One region of the Bacillus sp. FSL K6-0138 genome, then DNA from elsewhere that is predicted to be linked to it. Evidence: riboswitches for the same ligand, from Rfam matches in the RefSeq annotation. Region 1 holds a riboswitch; the other holds the start of a gene.

The links. A riboswitch is a leader RNA that binds a small molecule or an ion and turns the genes downstream of it on or off. The one in region 1 is predicted to bind cyclic di-AMP.
Region 2: linked by a shared signal. The riboswitch ahead of kdpA (potassium-transporting ATPase subunit KdpA) and the one ahead of MHB78_RS03315 (dicarboxylate/amino acid:cation symporter) in region 1 are both predicted to bind cyclic di-AMP.

What each region holds. Positions count from the first base shown of each region.
Region 1 covers NZ_CP150286.1:625,493-630,510, reverse strand. Annotated here, with positions in the region: gene MHB78_RS03320 (ABC transporter ATP-binding protein) at 1-398, opposite strand, end outside; gene MHB78_RS03315 (dicarboxylate/amino acid:cation symporter) at 472-1,716, opposite strand; cyclic di-AMP (ydaO/yuaA leader) riboswitch at 1,794-1,929, opposite strand; gene MHB78_RS03310 (AI-2E family transporter) at 1,998-3,041, opposite strand; gene dctP (C4-dicarboxylate transporter DctP) at 3,244-4,518, opposite strand; gene MHB78_RS03300 (response regulator) at 4,640-5,018, opposite strand, start outside.
Region 2 covers NZ_CP150286.1:2,391,410-2,396,427, forward strand. Annotated here, with positions in the region: gene sigZ (RNA polymerase sigma factor SigZ) at 1-176, opposite strand, end outside; gene MHB78_RS12630 (aldo/keto reductase) at 309-1,289, shown strand; cyclic di-AMP (ydaO/yuaA leader) riboswitch at 1,715-1,860, shown strand; gene kdpA (potassium-transporting ATPase subunit KdpA) at 2,203-3,870, shown strand; gene kdpB (potassium-transporting ATPase subunit KdpB) at 3,882-5,018, shown strand, end outside.

The DNA of each region.
Region 1 (5,018 bases):
TATGTTTTGACTTTATCATCGATTGCATCTCCAAGGCCGACGCGTTCGACCACCTCATCGAGCCGCTCCTGAGCGATATCTTTGTGCATATTTGCATAATGTATGAGATTTTCATAGCCTGTGAGGTACGGATAAAATTCCGGGTTTTCCACGATCGCACCCACGGCCTGAATCGCCTTTTCGAATTGGCGGTCAATCGGAAAACCGTTAATGATGATCGACCCGCTGCTCTGTTTGATCAAACCGGTCATCAATTTGATAAGGGTCGTTTTTCCGGAACCGTTCGGACCAAGCAGGCCGATGATTTCCCCCTTGTCCGCCTCGAGATTGATGTTTTTCAGGATCGTCTTGCCGTCAATGATCTTATCGACGCCTTCTATATGTAAAACAGGTGTCATGGAGGCCCCTCCTTTAGTACCAAAAATAAACAGTGCCAAAAGGCACTGTTTGATTATAGCATTTTTCACCGTGTTACACAGACACTTCCGGATGCGGCGCTTCGATATTGCCGTGCTTTTTCTCGGTCTCGGTGACAATGACGGCGCATGCAGCATCTCCCGTCGTGTTGACGGCCGTTCTGACCATATCCAAAAGTCGGTCAATTCCCAAAATTAAGGCAATTCCGGCGACAGGAAGGTTTACAGATTGAAGCACCATCGCCAACATGATCAGGCCGACACCCGGGACTCCCGCCGTTCCGATGCTGGCCAGCACGGCTGTTAAAACGACCATTAACAGCTGCGGAATCGTCAGTTCGACTCCGTAGACCTGGGCGATAAAGATCGTCGCTACCCCTTGCATGATCGCCGTCCCATCCATATTGATCGTCGCTCCGAGCGGCTGAACGAAACTGCTGATCGGCTCCGGCACTTTCAGTTTTCTTTGAGCCACATCCATAGAAACTGGAAGCGTCGCATTGCTGCTTGACGTACTGAACGCTACGATCATCACTTCTGAGAAGTCCTTAAAAAATGTAATTGGATTCCGCTTTGCAAATAATGCAATCGTCGAACCGTAAGTGACGATCGTGTGTATAACAAGCGCCAATATGACAACGATCATGTACAGTCCCATCGCTTTGATCGCGTTCCATCCCTGGCTGCCGATTGCCGTCGCGATCAAACCGAACGTCCCGTACGGCGCGAATTTCATCACAAGGTTGACGAGATACATCATCAATTCGTTGCCTTGCTCAACCACTTTTAGGAGAGCGTCGGCTTTTTTCCCGAGCATCGTAATGCCGAGTCCGACCAGGATCGAGAAAGCGATGATCTGCAGCATATTTCCCTCAGCCATCGCCTGAACCGGATTCGTCGGAATGATGTTCAACAGCGTATCCGCAATGCTCGGTGCTTCCTCGGCCTTATATTGCGCGGAGCTCGTATCGTAGCTTCCGATTTCACCGGGCTTAATGATCAAAGCCAAAATAAGTCCGATGATGATGGCGACCGCTGTTGTCGATAAAAAGTACGCGATCGTTTTCGCACCGATTCTGCCGAGTTTTTTCGGATCTCCAAGACCGGCTACCCCTAAAGTCAGAGAAAAGAATACAATCGGGACGACCAGCATCTTAATGAGGTTTAAGAAAATGGTCCCAAGCGGCCCGAATACAAACGTGTTAAGCTTCGAGAACAGGTCCGGCGACGTAACGTTCAGCACAATGCCGACGACAGCACCAAGGATCAAACCAATGATAATTTTCGTTGCCAACTTCAATAAAATCCTCCCCTTTCTGAACAAAAAAGCCCATGAGAGAGGTCTCCCATGGACTTTTACAATTCCGTTTGGTTCCACATGGCTCTCTTCACGTCGATGGGGTTAGCTGACGGGTTCGGACGAAGAGATGTCCGTTTTTCCGCTAAAACGGAAAAATTCACCCCAAAAGATCGGGTCCCCCACCCCTACTAAAGGATTAAACGCGTGGCGTTATTTCGTTATATTACATTTATACCTGATAATTCGAAATATGTAAATAACCTATTTCGTTTTACAATTTATTACTTATCCTTAGGCTTCACGGCCTGCTTTTCGTCCTGGTTTGTCACATCGAGAACATCAAGCAGGAACACAAAAATCGGAATCCCGATAATCAGGCCCCAAATGCCCATGAAATGCTCGGAAAAAATCAGCACGATAAACGTGAAGAATATCGGCAGTTCGGTCTTGGCTGACATCAATTTCGGATTGAGGAAGTATGTTTCAATCGCATGAACGATCAAGATGACGAGCACTAAGGAGACGATGTATGCCATTCCTCCGATACTGTAGGCTATGAAACTTAAAGGAATAAGAGAAATCACAACGCCGGCGACAGGAACCAATCCGAGGAAAAATACCATGACCGCAAGGCCGAAAAGCTGAGGAAAACCCATGATTCCGAGGGCAATGGTCGTTAACGCGCAGTTCACGGAAGCGATGATGAACTGAGCTTCAAGCACCTTGCCGAACGTTCGCGTAAACTTCTTTCCGAAAAACGCAATCTCCTCATAAAAAACAGCGACTTTGCTCGTTTTGAATTTATCCATCAATTTCATGACTTTATCTTTTTCTATCAAGAAAAACATACTGAGAATTAAGGACATAATCACCTGGATGCTGAATGTGCCGATGTCCGTGATATATGTATAGATAAAGTTAAGCCCTTTTTCCAAATATGATGTCAGGTTGATATCCCCGAACATGCCGGTGACCATATCGAGAAAAGGAATGCTGTCTGGATGAGAAGCGATATATTTGCCCTGTTTAATCAGCTGCTGAATCTGCTTGACGATAACGGGATAGTACACCGCCCCGCCGATCGAAAGACCAAGGACAAGCGCAGCGTATAAACAGGATATAATCAGCCTTTGGCTGACTTTGATAAAACGGTTTAAAAAACTTCTGATCACATTTTCCAAACGATTCATTAAAAACGTAAAAATAAATGTGAGCAGTATCAAATTCATCATGCTGCGGAAAAAGTATAAGATCCCCGCTAAAACAACAAAAACAAAAAAGCGCCTGACCCCAGGATGCTGAAAAAATTTAATCAACGCTGCCATTCGTGCACACTCCCACCAGTACTTTAGTCCTTAACTTTTAGCATATTCACGCTGTATATTTATAAGATGATGTATCATCTGTAAATTATATAACAAAAAAGCGCAGAAATCTCTTTCTGCGGCTTAAATAAATCTTAAAAAATTTTATTTTTCAAAACGTTTTTTGAATGCGAAAGGCGCCGGTTCTCCGGCGCCCCTTTTCTTAAACGGCAGTCTTCATCTTTTTCATCTGAGATACGGCTTCCATGCTTTTTTCTTCATCGAATTCTTTCTCGCTTTTTGCTACCACGATAGTCGCGATTCCATTTCCGATCAGATTGACGATCGCCCTTCCTTCGCTCATAAAGCGATCGACCCCGAGCAGGAGTGCCAGGCCTTCAAGCGGAATGACCTGAAGGGCGGAAAGGGTTGACGCCAGTACGATAAATCCGCTTCCGGTCACGCCCGCAGCTCCTTTTGACGTCAGCATCAAGACGAGAATGATCGTAATCTGCTGGCCGATCGATAAATCGATGCCAAATACTTGCGCAAGGAAGACAACGGCCATCGATAAATAGATGGAAGTGCCGTCAAGGTTAAAGGAGTAGCCCGTCGGAATGACGAGGCCGACCACCGACTTCGAGCAGCCGTAGCGCTCCATCTTATCCATCATTCGCGGAAGCACGGATTCAGAGGAGCTTGTGCCGAGAACGATCAGCAGCTCGTCTTTAATAAAGCGCAAATAATTCCATAAACTAAAACCGTACATTCTGCAAATAATGTTCAATACGACAAACACGAATATAAACATCGTCAAGTAAACGGACAGCATCAGCTTTGCCAGCGGCTGCATGGATGCGAGCCCGAAATGTCCGATTGTATAGGCAATGGCGCCGAATGCACCGATCGGGGCAGCCCTCATAATATAGCCGATAATTTTGAAGAAAACCTGTGATAATTTATCAAAAAAATCGATGATGCTCTGCCCTTTTTTCCCCAATGCAGCAAGGCCGGTTCCGAAAAGAATGGAGAAAAATAGCACTTGCAGAATATCCCCTTTTGCAAAAGCGTCGACCATATTTGACGGCACGATGTGCGTGACGAATTCCACCCAGTCTATGCCCTGGCCGCCGTTTTGGGTGTATTGCGAGACATCCCCTTTTTCAAGCTTGCTGTAATCAAGGCCGGCCCCCGGTTTAATGAGGTTGACGACAAAGAGCCCGACAATGAGCGCAAGCGTTGTCACCACTTCAAAATAAATGAATGCCTTCCCTCCGACTTTGCCGACCTTTTTCATATCCCCCATTTTGGCAATGCCGAGGACAATCGTGAAGAAAATGATCGGTGCAATGACCATCTTCACGGCATTGATAAATGTATCACCAAGCGGTTTCATTTGTTTCCCGGCGTCAGGCCACAGGACGCCGACCAATACCCCTAGCAAAACCGCGGTGATGACTTGAAACGTCAAGTTTTTCAACAGTTTTGACAGCTTCATGTTCTCATCCCCCGTTTCGTTGAAAGCTGCTTAAGACTTTCTTACCATAATGGTAGCGCTTTCAACTGAATGAGAGAAGATTATGGTCATATCGGACATTTTGGTCTTTTTGGTCACGGATTTAATATGTTGCGATATAGCGGTTGACAGGACGGCCTATGCCGCCATATTGGATATCCAGCTTAACCCTCCCTTCTTTTTCCAAAAAGTCCAAGTACCGTCTCGCCGTCACCCTTGCGATGCCGAGCGCGTTTGCGACCTCTTCAGCGGAGTTCGGCTCTGTCTGCCGATTCATATATGCCATTATTTCCTTCAGTGTGAACATATTCAGCCCTTTTGGCAGCTCTTTGACCGGCTCCCTTTCGCCGCTGATATTCAGCATCGCATCAAGCTTTTCCTGCGAAAATGTCTCCGTCTCATGAAGCTTTTGCTTAAATAGTTTGTATTTTTCCAAAGACTTCCTGATTCTTTCCATTTTAAATGGCTTTAAAATGTAGTCG
Region 2 (5,018 bases), 1.8 Mb from region 1:
ACCTTGTAGATCCAAGCGCGGATGTTTTGTACATTCTTTACATTCGAGAGATGAATTTGAACTTTCATAAATACGATTTGCACTAAATCATCAACTGCCGATTGGTCTTTGACTCTAAGCGCGATAAATGTTTTTAACGGCTCATGATATCTATTCCATAGATCTTCTACATTCACTTCAATATCCTTCTGCTGCATTTTGCGTCCGTTTTACATTTGCTTCGTCTTCTTTATCGTAACAGGAAGCCGGGAAGTTGTTGAATCATTTGCTTCACTGCTTACAAAACATTGTATAAGGAGAGGATTGTCATGAAATATACTTTTTTAGGAAGAACGGGATTGCGCGTCAGCCGTTTGTGCCTGGGGACGATGAACTTTGGAGTGGATACAGATGAAAAGACAGCATTCCGCATCATGGACGAAGCGCTCGATAGCGGCATACAGTTTTTTGATACCGCCAATATCTACGGCTGGGGTGAAAATGCCGGATTGACGGAAAGCCTCATCGGAAAATGGTTTGCCCAAGGGGGGCAGCGCCGCGAAAAAGTCGTCCTGGCGACGAAAGTGTATGAACCGATATCTGATTCAAACGACGGACCGAACGATACAAGAGGCCTGTCTCTTTACAAAATCAGACGCCACCTGGAAGGATCTCTGAAGCGGCTGCAGACCGACCATATCGAACTGTATCAAATGCATCATATCGACCGGCGGACCCCGTGGGATGAAATATGGGAAGCATTCGAGGGCCAGGTTCGATCAGGCAACGTCGACTACATCGGCTCAAGCAACTTTGCAGGCTGGCATTTGGTCAAAGCACAGGCAGCAGCCGCGAGACGCAATTTCATGGGGCTTGTCACAGAGCAGCATAAGTATAGTTTATTAGAGCGGACGGCGGAAATGGAAGTGCTGCCGGCTGCCCGGGATCTCGGCCTTGGCGTAGTGGCATGGAGCCCGCTTGCAGGAGGGCTTCTCGGAGGCCGTGCGCTAAAAAAGCACGCCGGAACCCGAACGTCCCAAAGGGCGGATTTAATCGAAAAGCATCGAACACAGCTTGACAGATTTTCGGCTTTATGCAAGGAGCTGGGGGAGAAAGAAGCCAATGTTGCGTTGGCATGGGTGCTTACAAATCCGGCGCTCACCGCACCGATTATCGGGCCAAGAACCGTAGAACAGCTGCGGGATGCGATCAGAGCGGTCGAAATCAGTCTGGAAGAAGACGTGCTCAGCGAGCTGAATGACATTTTTCCCGGACCTGGAGGGGAAACACCTGAGGTATATGCCTGGTAGACGTATTGACGAAAAGTTATTTCAGTAAATCTTTCAAACATCAGAAAAATGAGCTGTGCCGCCGAGAGACATCCCGATCGCCGGCCGGCTCATTCCTGGATTTCAGACTGCTACAGTTTCTTGATCACTTCCGATCCTGACTGTTTAAGGCTGAAAATTTTTGCAAGATTCACTTCATGACAAGACGATTGAGCATTTCTCGTTTCATTTTTATTTTTTTAATAAATTAAAATGCTGGAAGAGATGTCAAATGATTTTTGTGAAACAGAAAGAAAAACAGAGATACAGAAAGTAAATAGGATATATGAAGTTAAAAATCACTCAAAATCATCTCATTTCATCATTTTTAATGTTTTATCAAACTTTACAGTTCAATTTAACGAGAGTAATATAAATCTCATCAAAAATCTGAATAAAATTTCCAATTATCGTAACCGCTGAATTCCAGTTTGGAAGCGGGGGAACCATTTTTGTGGTACTGCCACTTGGGGTGAATCCTTTTTTAAAGGTAAGGTGACTCTTTGCACCTGAATCCGACAGCTAACCTCGCAAGCGTTTAAAGAGAACCCAAATACGTGCGGAAAGCACGGTTTCTTAACTGTGCCCTAAAAAAAGCCGTAAGAGGTTTGTTCTCTTGCGGCTTTTTTTCATGCCGTTTTACAGAAAACAAAGGGGGTGATGTACGTGTTGGATTTTTTGATGCTGGTCATCTTTGCCGCTTTGGTATCAATGATTCTTTTATTGGCCAAATGGGCTGAACATACAATCGGTCACCAACCAAAAAAATAACCGTGAAAGGAGAAGCGCAATGATTCTATTGATAGCTGCAGTTATCGCGCTGTTTACCTATTTGACATACGCCTTGCTTCATCCGGAAAAGTTTTAGTAAACACAAGTGGGGGTTGAAGAAATGATTTTGTTTATTTCAATATGCGTCATCGTATTGATTGCACTTTTGTCAGCTAAACCAATGGGTCTTTACATTGCTAAAGCATTTGATTACGGCCCATCCAAAATCGACAGGCTGTTTCTCCCGGCTGAACGGTTATTTTACCGAATTGGCGGTGTGAAAACGGAAAATCAATCTTGGAAGAAATACGCGGTTTCCTTAGTATTAACAAACGCGGTCATGATCTTGATTGTTTATGCGGTCTTTCGGCTGCAAGGAATATTGCCGTTAAACCCGACGAATGTCAGCGGAATGAGTCCTTCGCTTGCGTTTAATACGGCAATCAGTTTTATGACCAATACGAATTTGCAGCACTACAGCGGCGAAATCGGTCTTTCCCTGTTTTCGCAAATGTTTGCGATTATCTTTTTAATGTTTACGGCGCCTGCCACTGCGTTGGCCGCGGCAATTGCCATGATTCGGGGCCTCGCCGGAAAACCGCTCGGAAACTTTTATGTTGATCTGGTCCGCTGTATTACCCGGATTCTGCTTCCGGTTGCAGCGGTCATGTCCCTTGTTTTTGTCGGTCTCGGCGTTCCGCAAACAGTTGATGCATCTGTAGTGGCAAAAACGCTGGAAGGAGGGGACCAAACGATTTTACGCGGACCCGTTGCATCCTTTTTATCCATAAAAGAGCTGGGAAACAACGGCGGGGGATATTTCGGAGCAAACTCTGCACACCCATTTGAAAATCCAAATGGGTGGAGCAATGCGCTGCAAATGTTATTAATGCTGCTTATCACCGTTTCACTGCCGTTTACGTATGGGAAAATGGTCGGAAACCCAAAACAGGGGCGCATTCTCTTTATCTCGGCGGGACTTCTCTTTTTATTCATAATGGGTGCAGCTTTTATGGCGGAATCCAACGGGAACCCGGCAATCAATGAAATGGGAATTCAGCATGAAGCCGGCAGTCTGGAAGGAAAAGAGGTCCGCTTCGGAACCTGGTATTCATCCTTGTATGCCATGGTGACAACGGCAAGTGAAACGGGTGCGGTCAATGCCATGCACGACAGCCTGATGCCTCTGACAGGATTGCTGGCCATGGCCAATATGATGCTGAACACCGTCTTCGGCGGATTCGGAGCCGGATTTATGAACATGCTGCTGTATGCGATGATCGCCGTGTTCTTGTCTGGTTTAATGGTTGGAAGAACACCTGAATTTTTAGGCAAAAAAATTGAAGGCAAAGAAATGAAGCTATTGGCTGTCACGTTGCTGATTCAGCCGCTGTTGATTTTAGGGGCGTCTGCACTTGCCCTCTATACCCCAATGGGACGGGAAGCCATCTCGAATCCCGGTTTTCACGGGATCAGCCAAATTTTGTACGAATTTACGTCCTCAGCGGCAAACAACGGATCGGGTTTTGAAGGGCTGAAAGATGGAACAGCGTTCTGGAATATGTCAACAGGGATTGTGATGTTCATCGGCCGCTATATTTCAATTGTTACGCTTTTGGCAGTCGCCGGATCTTTGCTTGAAAAAAGAACGGTCCCTGACACCATCGGTACGTTCCGGACCGATTCGGGTATATTTGGCGGTATTTTCGTCACGGTGATTCTGATTGTCGGGGCATTAACCTTTTTCCCTGTGCTGGTTTTGGGACCTGCCGCAGAATTTTTAACTTTATAGGAGGGCTTACAGTGAACGATTTCAGCAATGCCGAACGGCAGCACGGAGCGGATTCGGTTCGGAAAACGAATAAAACCCTTAATAAAACGATTGTAAAAGAGGCGCTTAAAGACGCTGTTTTGAAATTGGATCCGCGCATCATGATTCGAAATCCGATTATGTTTGTCGTTGAGATAGGCTTTTTTATCTCGGTTTTAATTTCCGTATTCCCGCAATTTTTCGGGAGCATGGCGCCCGTCTGGTTTAATGCGGCGGTCTCCGTCATTTTACTGTTCACGGTTTTGTTCGCCAACTTCGCCGAAGCTCTGGCTGAAGGGAGAGGAAAGGCGCAGGCCGATTCTTTAAAACAGACGAAGAAGGGAATATGGGCCAATCAAGTAGTTAACGGGAATATAGAAAAAGTTTCATCTTCCGATCTTCGCAAGGGCGACATCGTCATCGTCTCCCAGGGAGAAATGATCCCGAGCGACGGCGAAGTGATCGCGGGTCTCGCTTCAGTCGACGAATCGGCGATTACCGGCGAATCAGCGCCGGTCATAAAAGAGGCGGGGGGCGATTTCAGCTCTGTTACGGGAGGAACCCGTGTTGTCAGCGATTCGATTAAAGTAAAAATTACAAGCGAACCAGGAGAAACGTTTTTGGATCAGATGATTGCCCTTGTTGAAGGAGCGGAAAGGCAAAAAACGCCGAATGAAATCGCCTTGAATACGGTTTTGACAAGCTTAACGATCATCTTTCTCATCGTCGTCGTTACACTCCCGTTTTTTACCGGCTATCTTGGGTTTCAAATCGATCCGGCGGTCCTGATCGCTTTGCTGGTCTGCCTGATTCCTACGACAATCGGAGGTCTCTTGTCGGCGATCGGCATTGCAGGCATGGATCGAGTGACCCGCTTTAACGTACTTGCCATGTCGGGAAAAGCCGTCGAGGCGGCAGGCGATATTAATACGATTATTCTTGATAAAACCGGAACGATCACATTTGGAAACCGGATGGCAAGCGAATTTGTGCCAGTCGGTGATGAAACGCTCCAATCCGTCGGTGAATACGCGGCGATCAGCTCTATTCACGATGAAACGCCTGAAGGCCGGTCCGTCATCGACCTCGCCAAAAAACGGGCCATCGAATACGACCCGGCGGCTGAAGGA